DNA from 3 places in the Lysinibacillus sp. BNK-21 genome. Region 2 is predicted to be linked to each of the others. Evidence: riboswitches for the same ligand, from Rfam matches in the RefSeq annotation. Region 2 holds a riboswitch; each other region holds the start of a gene.
What was found. Region 2 has a riboswitch for S-adenosylmethionine ahead of ACMGGO_RS20840 (O-acetylhomoserine aminocarboxypropyltransferase/cysteine synthase family protein). Riboswitches for the same ligand answer to the same signal wherever they lie in the genome.
Positions count from the first base shown of each region.

Region 1: it holds a riboswitch for S-adenosylmethionine, as region 2 does, so the genes downstream of both, ACMGGO_RS00525 (cyclase family protein) here and ACMGGO_RS20840 (O-acetylhomoserine aminocarboxypropyltransferase/cysteine synthase family protein) in region 2, are expected to answer to the same signal.
Region 3: it holds a riboswitch for S-adenosylmethionine, as region 2 does, so the genes downstream of both, ACMGGO_RS01825 (bifunctional homocysteine S-methyltransferase/methylenetetrahydrofolate reductase) here and ACMGGO_RS20840 (O-acetylhomoserine aminocarboxypropyltransferase/cysteine synthase family protein) in region 2, are expected to answer to the same signal.

Region 1 covers NZ_JBLQTS010000001.1:102,633-108,927, forward strand. The annotation lists gene ACMGGO_RS00500 (erythromycin esterase family protein) at 1-221, opposite strand, end outside; gene ACMGGO_RS00505 (hypothetical protein) at 361-714, opposite strand; gene ACMGGO_RS00510 (DUF2225 domain-containing protein) at 737-1,420, opposite strand; gene ACMGGO_RS00515 (Cof-type HAD-IIB family hydrolase) at 1,743-2,516, shown strand; gene ACMGGO_RS00520 (DedA family protein) at 2,578-3,174, shown strand; gene ACMGGO_RS00525 (cyclase family protein) at 3,205-3,942, opposite strand; SAM riboswitch class I at 4,032-4,137, opposite strand; gene ACMGGO_RS00530 (hypothetical protein) at 4,219-4,617, opposite strand; gene ACMGGO_RS00535 (AraC family transcriptional regulator) at 4,738-6,295, opposite strand, start outside.
Region 2 covers NZ_JBLQTS010000001.1:4,139,692-4,145,986, forward strand. The annotation lists gene ACMGGO_RS20835 (hypothetical protein) at 1-48, opposite strand, end outside; gene ACMGGO_RS20840 (O-acetylhomoserine aminocarboxypropyltransferase/cysteine synthase family protein) at 381-1,682, opposite strand; SAM riboswitch class I at 1,799-1,912, opposite strand; gene ACMGGO_RS20845 (glycerol-3-phosphate acyltransferase) at 2,068-2,700, shown strand; gene ACMGGO_RS20850 (DASS family sodium-coupled anion symporter) at 2,895-4,376, shown strand; gene ACMGGO_RS20855 (succinate CoA transferase) at 4,450-5,973, opposite strand.
Region 3 covers NZ_JBLQTS010000001.1:360,419-366,713, reverse strand. The annotation lists gene metH (methionine synthase) at 1-2,474, opposite strand, end outside; gene ACMGGO_RS01825 (bifunctional homocysteine S-methyltransferase/methylenetetrahydrofolate reductase) at 2,467-4,314, opposite strand; SAM riboswitch class I at 4,404-4,504, opposite strand; gene ACMGGO_RS01820 (protoporphyrinogen oxidase) at 4,604-5,998, opposite strand; gene ACMGGO_RS01815 (globin-coupled sensor protein) at 6,239-6,295, opposite strand, start outside.

The sequences.
Region 1 (6,295 bases), 4.0 Mb from region 2:
TCAGGCTGGATGGATGACAGGCTGTATGCATGGTCATTCGCCCATTTTTTCCAATCAAGTAATGTTTCATTAGAAGTCCTAGCTTGTTTGACAGCAGAATCGTTTTTAATAATCTGCTCATTTACAGGGACAGCAGCAGAGACATTTACTACTCCACTTACTGTCATTAAACTTGCCAGTGCAAAACTTAATAAAACCTTATGTTTCCTAGCTTTCCTCATTAATTATCAGCCCTTCACTTTATATTGATACTAATTATAGAAAGGCAAGTTTAAAGTTTAGGAAGAATTTGTTTAAAATTAGTTTAAATTTAGTATGTAAAAAAGAAAAACACCTCCAATTGATGGAGATGTTGGAATGCTATTTATAGTGATACGTACTTGCTCTTACATGGTTACGTTGAATTTGGTTAAACCATGCACGATCCTTTTCTTCTTGTTTTAATGTCCCAACAATGGAGGAAGAGCAGCTCACGCAAATTTTAGCTTGCGTAATCTGTCCACAACGTTCGCATGGAGCCCCTAAATTAGGGAAAATGGAGTTTTTTAATTTTCCTGCTTTTACCCATTTGTAAAGCAGCTCAGATGATACGCCTGTTAGAGCGACAACTTCTTCGTTTGTTAGGTAGCGATTATTTTTTCTTAATAAAAAATGATGTAGCTCTGAAAATATATCCTCTTCTCTCACATCAATTTTCTTTTGAAATAGCAACATAATTAATCATCTCCTCGTCCCATTAATTAATGATTTCATTAATTGTTATGGGTTGTTCGTCATATTTATAATTTTCCCAACGATTGCGTGCAAGCTTGCGATATTTTGGCGAAACATTTCGATCAGCGATTAAGCGTGAAAATCCTTTTTTTGCTTCAGGAATATCACCAAGTCGAAGGCTTAATTCAGCATGTAAAAACTGAATTCTCTCCCCACCTTCTTGATTAGAGGCAAAGGATTTACTATAAAAGTCTCTAGCTGCAAAAAGATAACGCTTTTCGGATTCTTCGTCCTTTTTTAATCGATAGAGCCACGCAATTTTTAAAGCGAAATTCGCCATTAAAAGAGATTCTTCCATTGATGCACGGGATACTAAATAGGCGAGCTTAAAACTGATAATGGCATCATCAATTGTACGTTCCTGACAGATATCCATAGGTTTCTGGAGCTCTTTAATGTATAGTTCATCAATGAGTAGCATGAAAGGTCCATATGTCCGTGTCATAGATTTATGGTAGGCATAACCACAATGTGGACATACGGCAACTTCATATAGCAAAGGGTTTAGGCCATCGTAAACAGGCATGAAATCCGTCTGTTCTTCGATAATTTTATATCGATTAGGGCGAACTTTATATGTTGTAAACTGCTTTTTGCAAAATTTACAATCCACACTACTTTCATAGTAGTAAATGTTAAATGCCATAAGAATCAACTCCTTTGCGTGCACTAAAATTTTATTTCTTTTGTTCTATTTATACGTAAAATTTTATCGTTCAATGTATTTAAGATATTATCTTTTATTTTAACAATTTTGTGTTCTTTGGTATACTCCTTTAGAATTATTAAATAAAAATATTCAAGGAATTTTTAGTTAAATATTATTATAAATACGCTTGTAATAGTTTTTATCGGTGGCGCAAAAGGAAGTTATATAGTTTGCTTAAAGTTTGTCAAAATACTTTCACATATTTCATGGGAGAAAAATTATAAATTGGTTCTAAATGACTATGAAGGAGGTGCTCGAAATGAAGTATAATATCGTGTTTTTTGATGTAGACGGCACATTGATTAATTACGAGGATGGCTGTGTGGAAGAAAGTACAAAACAAGCTATTCAGCTATTGCAAGAAAAAGGAATCCATCTTGTAGCGGCTACTGGAAGACCCTTATCTATGTGCTATGAGTTAAAAGCGCTGGGGATTGAAACCTTTATTACTGCAAATGGGGCCTATGTGAAACATAAGGATCTTGTCATACATAAAACTCCGATTGCCAAAGAAATTGTCCACAATGTACAGGCGTTTGCACAGGAACAGCAGCATAGCCTAACATTTTTTACAGAGCAGCTATCCATGAATAGCATACAAAGTCCAGTAGCTTTAAGAGCGATGCAAGAAACTTTATCTTTACGGGATTTTCCACATATAAATGAAAAAATTGTAGATGAAGAGGTTTTTCTCATGTGTCTATATGCGGATGAGCTGGCTGAAAAAAGATATACTAGCCAAGTTTCGAATATATTTTTACAGCGTTGGCATCCTTATATTGTGAATGTATTACAGCAGGATGTTTCGAAGTCTATAGCTATTAAAGCGGTGCTTGATCATTTCAATATTGACCCTAAGAATGCGATTGCCTTTGGGGATGGGGATAATGATATTGACATGTTGGAATATGTAGGAGTAGGAATTGCCATGGGAAATGGTAGTAAAGCTCTAAAAAGTGTTGCGAATTTTGTTACAAAGACATCTACGGATGGCGGTATCAATTTTGCTTTACGTCAGCTTCAAGTCATTTAGAGCGCTGAGGCTACACTATATATAGCAGGTAGATTTTAATAAATTTTAGGTGGGATGATTTATGGCACATCACGTGCAGTCTCTAATTGAACATTACGGATACTTTGGAATTATCGTGATTCTAATTGGAGGTATTGTAGGGGTGCCACTTCCTGATGAGGTGTTTCTAACTTATGTAGGCTATAGTGTTTACCGAGAAAGTCTTGAACATATTCCTGCTTTAGTCAGTGCAATGATTGGTGCGGTTGGAGGCATTACCTTAAGTTACTATATTGGTTATCGTTTTGGCTTACCGTTATTGCAGAAATATGGGCCTAAAATTCATATTACAGAGCAAAAAATTGACTTTACGAAAAAGATGTTTACAAAAATAGGACCTACCCTATTATTAATTGGCTATTTTATCCCCGGGGTACGTCATTTGACAGCGTATATTGCGGCTATTAATAATTATCCTTATAGAAAGTTTGCGCTTTTTGCCTATACAGGGGCATTTATCTGGACGTTCACATTTATATCATTAGGAAAGATGCTTGGAGAGAAATGGCGATTTGTTGGATACTATCTGACTCATTATAGTATCTATCTTATCCTTTTATTTATTGTAGGGATGCTCATTGTTTACTTTCTATTCAAAAAAAGAAATGGACAAACATAAAAGTCGGTATACGCTATACCGACTTTTAAGTTATGGCAAAATAGCAAATGAGCGCACAGGGAAGCCAGATGCTTTTTCTGGCTTAGGTACGATATTGAAGATGATAGCGCCTTTCGCAGGTAGCTTGTCCAAATTCGTCATTAGCTCAATTTGATAGGTGTCTTGGTCAAGTACAAAATATTCGCCATCTAGCTTGCCATTTTTACGAAAATCAGCAGCAGAGTCCGTATCGAAAGTTTCATGACCAATTGCGCTTACCTTGCGTTCTTTTAGTAAAAACTGTAAAGCTTCTAAACCCCAGCCAGGGATATGGTTATGTCCATCTGCATCCTTATTACTGAAAGCCTCTTTATCTGGCCAGCGCTTACTCCAATCTGTGCGTAATGCTACAAATGTTCCTGCTTCAATTTCTCCATGCTTGTCCTCAAAATCAAGAATATCTTCAACACTTAATGAAAAATCATGGTTGCTCGCAGCCTCTTGTGATTTATCAATAACAACAAGGGGAAGAACAAGCTCTTTTAGTTCTAATTCTTCTAAGTAGCGAGTATCTCGCACAAAATGAATGGGTGGGTCGATATGTGTGCCATATTGACCAGGGAACGTGAATTGTTGAGCGAAGAAACCGTCCTTATGAGAAAATAACGTTTCAAATTTAGCGTCCTCAAACATAAAAAAATGTGGTGAATTAGGGCCGAATGTATGTGTTAAGTCAACCCACTGTTTCGATTTTAATAATTGCAATGCTTGTAAAAGTTCATTAGACATCGATTTCCCTGCTTTCTGTAAAAATAGTTGTAAATAAAAAGGAGTCCCCTAATAGAAGAGGACTCCTGCTGCAACAACGGTAGTTCTTCTTCTCATCTTCAAGGCTGATCATTTTGCCAATTGGAATTAGCACCATACTGTTAGCTGGTTGCTGAGACTTCATCGGGCCAATCCCTCCGTCTCTCTTGATAAGAAAAGTAATATAAGAATTTTCAGAAATAACAATACAAACACTTTAGCATAGTTTTTTATAGTTTACAAGTTCACTAGGAATTTTCACCAATTCAAATTTAAGGTGACTCCACAACAATCATTATCAATAAGACGTATTCTAAAACTGTCTGGTGTATAGTTTGTTTCAAATTTCATCGTAATGCCTGTTGATGTGATTAATTTTTCAACCTCTGTTTTATTTGAAAGTTGAGCAGCATTCATTAAATCATGTGCGAATTGTTGGGAGCTATCTATTTTATCCGTAAGTAATTGGGCTTGCTGCATCATTGCCTTTATCCGTGATGCTGAAGCTTTTAATTTGTGTGTATCGACAGGTGGAAAAGGATTATTGGTCGGCATTGCTAGATGTTGCGAAAAGGGTCTAATGGCAAAATGATTAGCGATAGGCGATGTTGGATAATGATAGGGATGCACAAAATACGGATAAGGATTGTAATACAAGGTCATTCCTCCTATCCTATAACTGATATCCTATCTTATGTAGCAAAACGGCTTTCGGTGTTATTAGCAGTGCAATGTTTGTCCTAATCATTGAAAAAGGAAGCTAAAGTAAGCTTCCTTTTAGCCAAGTACATTTAAGACATCATCAATTTTTTTACTATGTGATAAAATGCCATAATTCATCCATGTTAAAAAGTCTACTTCATAGACACAGTTGCTTTTAACGGCAGCTAGGTTTTTCCAAGTAGGAGTTTTTAAAATAGCACGTTCCTCATTTTCATAAATGGAATGTTGTTTATCAAAGGTAATAAATAAATGATCAGCATCTAATTGCAACAATTGAGCAAATGTCAGTTGTGCTTTACGTTGATTGTGCGGAATACTCCATACTAGTGAATGTGGCATTAAACCTAAGTCACGATATAAAATGGGGCCCGTATAGCCACATTCAGGACCCGCATATAGAGTAATGCCAATGGCTGAAATACGGAGAAATGCTACACTTTGCCCATAAACAGATTTGCTAAGAATTCCTTTTGCTTGTTGTACTTTATCTTCATATTGTAGGATTACGTCTTGCATCAAGGAGGTTTTTCCTGTTAGATCTGCAATTTTAAATAAAGTAGATTGCCAATTCTCTCCAGGGTGTGAAAGATGGCAGACGGGGGCTACTTCATCTAAGTGCTGAAAGGATTCCCAACGCTCTACACCAGAATCTAACATAATTAAAGTTGGCTTATAGTAAAAGAGTCGATCCATTTCTCTATTTTGTACATCGATATCTGGCACTTTCTGTAGACCTAAATAGTCTTGTTTCCCCCATTTTGAATGACTGAATTGAGCAATTGGCGTAATCCCAAGCGCAACAAAGAAATCTTCTAAGAATGGTGCAAATACACGTATATGGCTGCTTTGATTTCTTCGATATTGTCCTGGAGAGATGCCGACATGTTCCTTAAAGCGACGATTGAAATAATACTCATTATTAAATCCGACAGACTGGCTAATTTCAAATACTCGATCATTTGTTGTCATTAATAAATGCTTAGCTTTTTCAATACGAAGTTTAGTTAAATAGTGAAGAGGAATTTGTCCCGTAATATCTTTAAAAATGCGCGTGTAATTCCATCTTGGTACGTCAGCTAGCTGTGCTAGCTGCTCAACCGTCCACTCTTTTTCAAAATGTTTTTGTAAATGGTTAACGGACTGCTCAACAGATTGGCGATCATTTTTTTTCATCTGCTTGGGTATGGTTTGATGTAAGAGTAATAACATCAGCTCTTGAAAGTGCACATGCTGTTCAAAAATCGTGTGTTCATCCTCCGCTAACCGGTTTTGATAGATGACTTCTAGCAGTCTATGACATTGTGAAAAGGGGAGAAGATGTCGTTCGCTGATACTTGTAAAATGACTATATGAATTTTGACTATTGCTGAGATTGACAATGTTGAATTGTAACTGATAAAAACAAAGGTGTTCACTTTGAATGTGGATACTAACCGTGTTATTTGGCGGAATCAATATGCACTTTTCTTCACTAAAATGAATGGTGTCATGATCTATGGCTAGCTTTCCGCTACCATTCATTACGATAAAAAGTGTATAGAAATCACTACTAATCAATAACTTTTTTGACGGTTGAATTGAATAAGAGATATTTTGTAACGTATAAACATGT
Region 2 (6,295 bases):
ATATATTAGATAGGATACAATGTTTTGCGCACTATAGATGTTACCCATTTTAAACACTCCTTTATCATCAGTTTTTGGGAAGAGTAATCACTGGCTAGGCAACTACTCTTCTATATATTCAAAAGTGGGGGAGCACTTATGAAAACATTTACCTTTTTTAAAAAAATTTTCGTACTGTTAACTTATTTCCTAGTATATAACATGGATTTAACAAAGTCAATAATACATATAAAATTACTTGGTATTATTTTTTATAAGGTTCTGATAATTAACGGGAGCAGTAATAGATTGATGTAGCAACGTTTAACGCATTACCAAATGAGGCTAATCGAATGAGAAAATACGTTAACGTCACAACATCTTACCATTTTCTTTAAACTTTAAGCTTCTACTGTTTGTTCAGTTGTTGTAGCCTGTGTAATGGCTTGATCTAAATCAGCAATAATATCCTCTACTGCCTCTAAACCGATGGATAAGCGAATGAGCGACTCGGTTACACCAGCTTGAACTAATTCGTCTGCTGATAGTTGCTGATGAGTAGTGGAAGCTGGATGAATAATTAATGACTTTGCATCACCTACATTTGCTACATGTGAAAATAATTTCACGCTATCAATAAGCTTTCGCCCAGCTTCTCGTCCACCCTTTATGCCAAATGTAAGCACTGAACCGAAGCCATTTCTTAAATATTTTTTTGCTAACTCATGTGTCGGAAAATCTTCTAGGCCATTATAATTTACATACTCCACAGATGGGTGGTTTTGTAAATACTCAGCCACTGCCAATGCATTTTCATTGTGTTTAGGGATACGCAGATGAAGCGTTTCTAACCCTTGCAATAAATTAAAGGCAGCATCAGCACTTAATGTTGGACCAAAATCACGTAATAGTTGTACACGTAGCTTTGTAGCAAAGGCAGCAGAAGCTGTATCAATTCCATAACGTAGACCATGGTAAGAGGCATCTGGTTCAGTAAAACCAGGGAATCGACCGCTAGTCCAATCAAACTTACCAGCGTCTACAACAACGCCCCCTAAAGTTGTACCATGACCTCCTATCCATTTAGTTGCTGAATGAACTACAACATCTGCGCCGTATTCAATAGGTGTAGAACCGTAAGGAGAAGCGAACGTGCTGTCAATAATTAATGGTAGACCATTATCATGTGCAATTCTAGCTACTGCTTCAATATCTAAAACCTTTAAACTTGGATTACCATAAACCTCTGCAAAGACAGCTTTTGTTTTATCAGTAATCGCTGCTTTGAAATTCTCTGGGTTTGTTTCATCTACAAAAATTGTTTTAATACCATAGTTTGGTAATGTGTTAGCAAATAAATTATACGTACCACCATATAAAGAACTAGCTGCTACTATCTCATCACCAGCTCCAGCTAGATTTAAAATGGAAAATGCGATAGCTGCTGCACCAGATGAAAGTGCTACTGCTGCTGTTCCACCTTCCAATAAAGCCACACGTTTTTCAAACACATCAACTGTTGGATTGGTAATTCGTGTGTAAATGTTCCCTGCTTCCTCTAAGGCAAAAAGACGTTGCGCATGAGCAGTGTCTTTAAATACGAAAGCAGTTGAGCGATAGACTGGAACTGTGCGAGAACCCGTCACTGGGTCTGGCTCTTGACCACCATGCAACAGCAATGTTTCTGGTTTAAAATTTGTCATTGTGTACCTCCAAATGGTTATTTTTTTACGATGGTACCGGAGATGAGGAGGATTTTTCTGTAGAAAACAAAAACCCTCTTCAGCTAAGAAGAGGGTTGCGGTTGCAAGTTTTCCTCCCCTTATCTGCCAGATCCAAGTAAGAATCTGTAGGAATTAGCACCTTAGTAAGCTCATTGCTTACTGGTTGCCGGGCATCATAGGGCCTATCCCTCCGCCGCTCTTGATAAGAGTATGAGATTCAATTTCCATCGTTGTTACACAGTATAAACATAGAGTTTTTTTCTGTCAACATGTAAATTTTATTTTTTCCGAAACTTCTGTCTGCTCTTATACGTAATATGAACGCATACACTATTTTAGAAAAAATTTTGAGAGGAGTATTTTTATGGTAAAGGCCGTGATCATTTTTCTTATGATTGGCTATTTAATAGGCTGTATTCACGGCTCTAAAGTGGCTCAATTTTTATCGGGGGTTGATTTAAAAAAGGCTGGCCACGGTAATGCTGGTGCCTCTAATGCTACTCTTTCCCTTGGCTGGAAGTATGGCGTTTTAGTAGCCCTCATCGATATAGGCAAAGGCGTTGTCGCTATTATAGGTGCACATTTTTATCTAGCGGACGCCATTCATTTAACAGAAGAACAAATTTGGCTGCTTACTTATATTATGGCTGCTGGGGTTATTTTAGGTCATAATTTCCCCTTCTACATGGGCTTCAACGGCGGGAAAGGAACGGCCTCCATCATTGGTATTTTACTTGCTGTTGATTGGAAGATTGGTTTATTTGCACTTATTTTATTTGTTATTTTATCCTTTGCAACAAATTATTTAATTGTAGGTGTTCTAGAATTTTATCTCGTGTTTTGTACAGCAACTTATTTATGGATTCCTGGCATTGGCCCAACCATTATAGCTCTTCTTCTTTTTGGCATAGCCATCATCCTGCACCTCGAAAATATTAAACGATTAGTCAATGGAACAGAGCCTAAAGTAACTTCTGCCTTTAAGAAAAAGAAATAATATTTAATGGATATTTTTGTATTTTTTGTGACCGTATTTTTTCTCTTTATCTACTCATATTGCTGTAAAAAACACCATTTTCACATAGATTTTTTTCTACAATAAAATAGACATATTCTTATCTCAATAAAACATTATACAGGCCGATGTTATGGATAATAATCGTCATTTTTATCGTAGAAAGGATGAGAAATATGTCTTCACCAAAGCAAGCAGCTACAAAACTTAATTTAAAGCCACTATGGATTGGCTTGGCATTCGCGTTACTAATCATTATTACCTTTTTACCTAACAATGGTGATTTACCTATAGCTGGGCAACGAGCTTTAGCCATTTTAGCTTTTGCAGTCATCCTTTGGGTTACAGAGGCCGTTTCATATCCTGTGAGCTCGGCCATGATCATTGCACTAGTAACTGTTTTACTAGGACTCGCTCCGTCAATGGATAATCCAACTACAGAGCTAGGAACAGCTAGCGCATTAAAATTATCTTTAAGTGGCTTTAGTAATTCTGCCGTTGCTTTAGTAGCAGCAGCTCTTTTTCTAGCGGCAGCAATGCAAATTACTAATCTACATAAACGACTTGCACTTTGGATTCTTTCACTGGTAGGAACGAAAACAAAAGCTATCGTATTTGGCGCTATTTTAGTCTCTATCGTCCTCGCATTTTTTGTACCTTCTGCTACAGCACGAGCTGGCGCAGTAGTACCGATTTTGCTTGGAATGGTGGCAGCATTTGGTTTACCACGTGATAGTCGGCTTGCTGCCTTATTAGTTATTACTTCGGTACAAGCCGTTTCCATTTGGAATATTGGTATTAAAACTGCAGCAGCTCAAAATATGGTGGCTTTAAACTTTATCCAAGAACAATTTAATGTGGATATTTCATGGGGTGCTTGGCTACTTTATGCCGCCCCCTTCTCAATTATTATGTCGATCTTTTTATTTTTCATTATGATTGCTTTAATTAAACCTGAGACTAGCAATATCGAAGGTGGTAAAGAGGTCATCAAAAAACAGCTTGCAGAGCTTGGCCCATTAAAGGCTCCTGAAATTCGTTTAATCATTACATCCGTAGTTTTACTATTTTTCTGGGCAACTGAAGGGAAGCTACATCCATTTGATACGACAACAGTCACAATTATTGCTATCGCGATTCTATTAATGCCTAAAATCGGTGTGTATTCATGGAAGGAAGTTGAGCCTCATATTCCATGGGGGACAATTATCGTCTTTGCGGTAGGCATTATGTTAGGAACCATTTTACTAAATACGCAAGGTGCTGCATGGTTATCAGATAAAGTTTTTGGTTCACTTGGGCTAGATACTATGCCTTTACTAGCAACCATCGCACTCGTAACTTTATTTAACATTTTGATTCATTTAGGTTTTGCAAGCGCAACTAGCTTAGCCTCAGCACTTATACCTGTGTTTATCGTTTTAGCCTCCACATTAACGGCTAATGTTGATCAAGTTGGTTTTGTTATTGTGCAACAATTCGTCATAAGCTTTGGCTTCCTATTACCAATTAGTGCACCACAAAACATGCTTGCCTATGGTACAGGCTCCTTTACAACAAAGGATTTCTTGAAATCTGGAATTCCATTAACCATTATCGGTTTCCTTCTCGTACTTTTGTTCTCTGCAACTTATTGGAAATGGATTGGATTATTATAGAACTTTCATTAAATTAAAACGTAAAAGCCTTGAAGAAACAGACTATCTGTTCTTCAAGGCTTTTAAGATAAGACTATTGTTTCGTAAAAGCAGGGTCCTTCATCGTACCGTTTTTCGCATAGTTAACGTGCCATGATAGTGCTTTTTCTAGGTCATGTGGTGTATGATGTCCACCCGTTGCCTCATTGGCATCATTAAAGTACTGCCACAGCTGCTCCCTATAATCAGGATGTGCACAATTATCAATGATAAGTCCCACTCGTTCTTTTGGAGCAAGTCCTCGTAAATCTGCTACGCCCTGTTCAGTTACAATGACATCAACATCATGCTCCGTATGATCCACATGTGAGACCATTGGGACAATACTCGAAATATCTCCACCCTTAGCATAAGACTTTGTTACAAAAATTCCTAAACGTGCATTACGAGCAAAGTCACCAGACCCTCCGATACCATTCATCATCTTTGTACCAGAAACATGTGTGGAATTCACATTGCCGTAAATATCTAATTCCAATGCCGTATTCACAGAAATTAATCCGAGTCGACGAATAATTTCAGGCTGATTTGAAATTTCTTGAGGGCGCAACACTAATTTATCAGCATATTTTTCAAAATTCCCATAAACACGGTTTCCTACTTGCTCAGAAAGGGTAATAGAAGTAGCAGATGCAAAATTCACTTTCCCTGCATCCATTAATTCAAATACTGCATCTTGGAGAACTTCTGAATAAACTTCTAAGTTCTCAAACTCAGAGTCTTTAAAGCCTAGCAATACAGCATTTGCTACTGAACCTACCCCAGATTGAATTGGACGCAAACTTGTTGTTAAGCGACCTACTTTAATCTCTTCACGTAGGAAATTTAATAAGTGATTAGCCATAACATCTGTCTCTTCATCTGCAGGGACAATCGTTGATGGCGCATCTAATATATCCGAAATGACGATGCCTTTTACTTTATCTAAATCTAGTGGAATTCCAATTATACCAAGACGATCAGAGACATTCTGTAAAGGAATTGGATCACGTTTTCCTTGTTGTGCAGGTACATAAATATCATGTATACCTTCTAATGCATCAAGCTGTGCTACGTTTAATTCAATGATGACTTGGTCTGCTTCTTGCACAAAAATGGGAGAGTTACCAACTGAAGTTGTAGGAATTAATAAGCCTTCTTCTGTAATAGCAGCCGCTTCTATGATCGCAAAATCAATTGGTCCAATAATGCCTTGACGAACAAGCTCAGCATTATGGGAAAGATGGGCATCGACAAATGTGATATCACCGCTATTGATTTTATTACGAATGCCAGCATCTGCTTGGAAAGGACCGCGCTTACGTATGACCCCTGCTTCTGCTAAATATTGGTCTACCTCAGGTCCAAGTGATGCACCTGTAAAGACATCTACTTGAAAATCCTCTTTTTTTGCTTTCTCTACAAGTGCAAGAGGTACAACCTTTACATCACCAGCACGTGTGAATCCACTCATCCCTAATACCATGCCATCCTTAATCCAAGAAGCTGCTTCTTCCGCTGTTACAACCTTGCTTCGTAATTGTTCATGACGAAGCTTTTTCGCTAACTTTTCTTCCATTCCCTATTCCTCCATTCCACTTTATTTTTGTTCAACTTGCATATTTGGTTCCAGTAAATCTGTGACATCCGTCAGCGAATGTATCTTTATTCCAGGAGGATTTCATTACCTAATAGCTAATGCTGTCTAAACATTTGTGAATAAAGATCATGTAATTTTTTGGTAGCACAACCAAATAAACAGTCGCTTCTATAATTTTATACTATTTAGAATATTTAATCTATATCAAATAAAATATTTTACTTTACGAGATAATTTCGTCATTTATAAATTATTTATAAATAACTTTTTGTTCCTCATTATTCGATTTTGCTAGAAAAGC
Region 3 (6,295 bases), 3.8 Mb from region 2:
TCCTTTGCATAAATAACAGGACCACCATATTCATCTGCAATTTTTGTTTCAGTAAAACGACGTGAAAGTGCAGCACCACCAACTAAAATAGGAACATCAATTCCCGCCTCTTTAAAATCCTGAGCAGTAATAACCATCTGTTGCGCTGATTTCACGAGTAAACCTGACAGCCCAATAAAATCAGGTTTTTCCTTACGAATCGCTTCAATCAATTGGGCAGGAGTTACTTTAATGCCCAAATCGACTACCTTATAACCATTATTACTTAATATAATATCAACAAGGTTTTTCCCAATATCGTGAACATCACCTTTTACTGTAGCAAGTACCATTTTCCCTTTTCCAGCACTCTCTTCATCCTTCTCCATGAATTGCTCTAAATGAGCCACTGCGGCCTTCATCACACCTGCTGATTGTAAAACCTCTGCTACAATGAGTTGATTATCATTAAATAATCGACCTACCTCAGCCATGCCCTCCATTAAAGGACCATTAATTATATCAAGTGGCGCCTCGAAGATTTCCCGTGCAGCGTCTAAATCCTCAATTAGCCCTTCTTTTGTACCTTCTAATATATAGTAAGCTAAACGACCTTCAACCGTTTTTGGAATATCAGCTTCCGTTTTTTCCTTCTTTTTATCTCGATAAAAATCTGTAAACACTGCTAATGTTTCATCATTTGTATTAAAGAGCAGGTCATTTGCGAGTTTGATTTCCTCTTCAGGGATGGATGCATAACGCTCCAATTTCTCTGTATTAACAATGGCATAATCTAAGCCCGCCTGTGTACAATGATAGAGATAAACAGCATTCAGTACTTCACGACCAACAGGTGGTAAGCCAAATGAGATATTACTTACGCCAAGTACAGTCAATGTCTGCGGCAATTTTTCTTTGATGAGACGAATGCCTTCAATCGTTTCTAGCGCTGAACCAATATACTGCTCATCCCCAGTTCCTACAGGGAACATTAATGGGTCGAAAATGATATCCTCTGGTGCAATCCCCCATTTTTCCGTTAAAAGTTGATAGGAGCGCTCGGCAATTTCGAGCTTTCGATGACGGTCAACCGCCATCCCCTTTTCATCTATCGTTCCAACAACTAATGATGCACCATATTTTTTCACGAGTGGTAATACTGCATCAAATCGTTCTTCACCATCCTCTAAATTAATAGAGTTAATGATGGCTTTCCCTTGTGAAAACTTTAATGCTTCCTCAATTACTTTTTCATCAGTTGAGTCAATCACAAGAGGCACCTTAACCTTTTTTACAACCTCCTGCATAAATCCACGCATATCGGCTAATTCATCGCGATCAGGGTTGGCTAAACAAATATCAATAACATGTGCACCATTTTTGACTTGAGCACGTGCAATCTCTGCGGCCTCCTCAAATTTCCCGTCAATGATTAAATTCTTAAATTTACGAGAGCCGATTACATTTGTTCTCTCCCCAATAAATAACGGACGCATAGAATCGTCATACAATAACGGTTCAATTCCTGATACCGCATGACCATGTGTTTTTTCTGGTAATTGACGAGGTTTTTCATCTTTTAAGATCTCACGAATGGCTGCAATATGAGCGGGTGTCGTCCCACAACATCCACCTACAATATTAAGCCAACCCTTTTCTGCAAAGCCTTTTAATTTTTGCGATAGCGATTCTGGTGATTCATGATAACACCCTTCTTCATCTGGTAAGCCAGCATTTGGGTAACAGCTAATATAGCCTGTTGAAAGCTCTGCTAATGAACGAATGTGATCCGTCATAAACTCAGGTCCCGTCGCACAGTTTAGGCCAACTGATAATGGTTTAATATGCTCGATCGAAATATAAAAGGCATCAATTGTTTGCCCTGCAAGCGTTGTACCCATCGGTTCTATTGTTCCTGAAATCATGACAGGTAGCTCTTTTCCCGTTGATGCAAAAGCGCGCTTTACGCCAAGTGTGCCTGCTTTGACATTGAGCATATCCTGACTTGTTTCTAATAACAAAACGTCGGCTCCTGCCTCAATTAATGCTTTTGCCTGTACATAAAAATTTTCCTCTAGCTCTTCAAATGTAATACCACCTGTTACTGATAACGTTTTTGTTGTTGGCCCCATAGCCCCTGCAACAAAACGTGGCCAATCCGATGTGGAATAACGATCCACTGCTTGGCGAGCAATTTCCACTGCACGCTTATTAATTACTTCTGCTTTTGTGCCAAGATCATATTCATTTAACACAAGAGGCGTCCCACCAAATGTATTTGTACAAATAATATCTGCGCCTGCCTCTAAGTATTTATGGTGAATTTTTTCAATAACATCTGGTCTAGTAAGCACAAGATTTTCATTACAGCCATCAAGTTCCTCGCCACCAAAATCCTCTGCTGATAAATTTTCATTTTGTAGCATTGTTCCCATTGCGCCATCAAGAATTAAAATACGTTTCTCTAGTTGCTCTTCAATCGAGTGCTTAGCCATGTATACTTACTCCTTTTTTCTGTTCATCCAATTGCTCTATATATTTCATCAACTCTAGTGTCACATCGTAACGTAAAAATGGTGTAATAAGGTAAATCCCATTGAAATATTGCGTAGCCACTTCTACTAATTCTTTGGCAATAGCAATCCCTTCCAATGTTGCCTTTTCTTTATCTTCTCCACATGCTTTCATTCTTGTTAAGGCATCTTCAGATAATTTGATACCTGGCACTTCATGATGTAAAAATTCAGCACTTTTATAACTCGTAACAGGCATAATACCGATGTAAATTGGAGCTTGTAAATGCTTTGTTGCCTCATAAATCTCTACAATTTTCTCTTTCGTATATACTGGTTGAGAAATGAAGTAGTCTGCCCCATGCTCAATTTTCTTCTCCAAGCGTGTCACAGCACGATCTAACACACGGACGTTTGGATTAAATGCAGCAGCAACTGAGAAATTTGCTTTTTTACGAAGTGGCTTACCTGAGAAAGAGACCCCTTCATTTAATTGCTTAATTAATTGGATTAGCTCCATGGAAGATACATCATAAACACTTGTCGCACCTGGGAAATCTCCTACTTTCGTTGGATCACCCGTAACGGCCAACACATCATGAATACCTAAAGCATTTAACCCCATTAAATGAGATTGTAGACCAATTAAATTACGGTCTCGACATGTAATATGAGTTAGTGGGCGTACACCATGTGAGCTCTTCAACAATGCGCCCATTGCAATATTGCTAATACGTGGAGAGGCCAATGAATTGTCTGCCATCATAACTACATCTGCACCTGCATCATATAATTGCTTTGCTCCTTCAAGGAACCCATCAATCTCTAAATGTCTAGGCGTATCCAACTCTACTATGACAGAGCGTTCACGTTTAACCTTTTCATGAAGAGGCTCATACTTTGTTGGCTCCGCTTCCCGAACAATCTCAATCTTTTTAGGCTTCGCATGCTTCTCCTGAACCGGTGATAACTCTTCTAAATACTTCTTTGCTGCTGCAATATGTTTGGGTGTTGTACCACAGCAGCCCCCTATTAAACGTACACCTTGATCACGCAATTCAACAGCCGCTCGACCAAAATAATCAGCTTCTGATTCATAAACGACACGCCCATCCTCTAAGTCCAGAAGTGATGCATTTGGATAGGCCGACATAAATGCCTTATTAGGAAGTTCTACACCTTCAAATGCCTGAATTGTATGGTGTGGACCTAGTCGACAATTGACACCAACAATATCAGCACCTAGAGCTTCAAGCTCATGGAGAGCATTATTTAAAGACATCCCATTTTGTAGAACACCGGGCTCATGCATAGAAACTTGTGCAATAATCGGCAATTTTGTTTTTTCTCGTAGCATCTTTAAGGTTGCTGTTAATTCTTCAAAATCATAATAAGTTTCAAGTAAAAGGCCATCTGGATTCCCTGCAAGTAAGACGCTTGCTTGTTCTTCAATAGTCGCTAATATTTCATCCAAGGTTGCATCACTTTTACGAATTCCCCGAATACCACCAATTGTTCCTAAAACAAATTGACCGCCATCAGCCGCTGCTCGTTTTGCGATGGTGATAGCAGCTTCATTAAATTGTTGGACACGTGATTCCAATCCATAGCGAGCTAATTTAATGGCATTTGCACCGTACGTATTCGTTTGAATGATGTCAGCACCAGCCGCAATATATTCTCTATGAATCTTTTCAATTAACTCGGGTCTCTGAACATTCATTTCCTCATGGCAATACTCCAATCCATAGCCATATAGCACTGTGCCAAATGCACCGTCTGCCGTCAATACATGCGTTTTTAACCTTTCAAGCAATCCCATAAAATTAGCCTCTCTTCCTATGTCTCTATATAATAAAAAGCCTTCTTTCATAAAAAAAGAAGGCTTTAACGATTCATCATTGTTGTTCCTTCTCATCTTCGACTCAACGGTCTTCTGGATTTAGCACCTGACAATAAAGTTGGTTGCTGAAGCTTCAATGGGCCAGTCCCTCTGCTTCTCTTGATAAGAATTAAGTATGAATTTTTTAAATAATTAAAAGAATCATATCGTTTACTGACGAATGAGTCAAGACTATTTCACATAACAAAGTTTTTTTCCACTTAAAACCTTAGAAATTGGCAAGTTCCTTTGCAAGCTCTTCACCAATTTTTTTCCCGTTTTGAATGCAAGCACCAATACCTACGCCAAAATACGAGCACCCTGCAATCGATAAATTAGGATATTTCTCATGTAATTCTTGTAGTAAGCCTTGTAATGCTTCACGATGCGCTAGATCATATTTAGGCATTTGATCAATCCATTTTGTTACATTCACAACGGTTGGCTGCTCCTCTATTCCTAGGCTCTTTCTCACATCTTCTAAAGCAACTGCTGCCAATTCTTCATCCGTCATGGCGCGTAGTTGCTCATAGGCTGGATTGATGCTCTTATAAAAGAGTCGCACAAGTAATTTATTTTCTTTCGATGTATGCTTCCATTTACGACTAGTCCAAGTTGCCGCATTACAAGTTACGTCTGAATTATGGGAAACAATATAGCCCGTTCCATCTGCTGGCAATTTAGCGTCTGGCACATCAAAACCTAAATAGATAGTAATCGCTGACGCTGTCGTAAATTGGTCAAAATAGCGGTTTAAAGATTCATCCTGTAGCAGATTTTGTACAGTATCGTTCGGTAATGCTAAAACGACATAATCTGACTCAATAATTTCACCATTAGCTAAGGAAATTGTGTAGTTCTTATCTTGTTTTTGAACATTTAGTGTAGTAACACCCTTGATAATTTCTACATCGGATAAGGTTTGTTCAAGTCGATCAATTAAAGAAGATAAACCATTTTTAAAGGATATAAATTTTTTGTTCGCTGCTTTAACAAATTGCTCACGATTCGCATCAAAGCCTTTAATAATACTTCCAAAATCATTCTTATAATCAATTAAATACGGTAAAGTAGAGCCAATAGAAAGCTGATGTAAATCTCCCGAATAAACACCTGCAAGGACTGGTGCAATTTGGTTTTTCACCAGTTCCTCTCCTAAATAGTAAGTTAAAAATTCACCGATAGAACTTTCCTTTGTGAAGCCATTGTTTGGCAATGTTAAATCCTTCAACGCTTCTTTTTTTCCCTGCTCGGAAATAAGTGTACTTTCCTCTAAGGATGCTAAACTCATCGGTATTCCGAAAGTTGAATCTGCCGGAATAGCATGTAACTCATTATTCGTATAAATATAAGAAATACCTGTTTCGTTGTAAACTAATTCCGCCTCAAAATCAAGCTCCTGCACGAGTTCCATAACGCCTTGATGACGGGCTACAATAGAATCAGCACCCGTTTCCATGATGAAACCTTGTTCATGTGCTGAATATAATTTGCCTCCTAAATATGTATTTTTTTCTATAAGCACTAGACGAACATTTAAATTATGTTCCTTCACTTGACGTTGCAAATAATGCATTGTACATAGTCCTGTAATACCGCCGCCTAAAACAACAACTGTTTTCATCATAACCGCCCCTATTATTCATTCTTTCTACAGTATAATCTTTTTTTCATTGAAAATTACGTTAAACCCTTTACAAATTTAGCAAAAATAGAGCTATTTCATCAGTGAAATAGCTCTTACTTTCTGAATCTCTATAAAATTGATGCTCTATAGCGATAACTTCACAACAAACATTTAAATAGGTACTATAGTGTTTATTACGTCTAAAAATATGAAAAATAGAATGTAAATGTTAGTAGTCTATCCTTTTAAATTTTGCGCAAAGCTCGCTAATTTTTCAGCTGAATTTGTTACCTC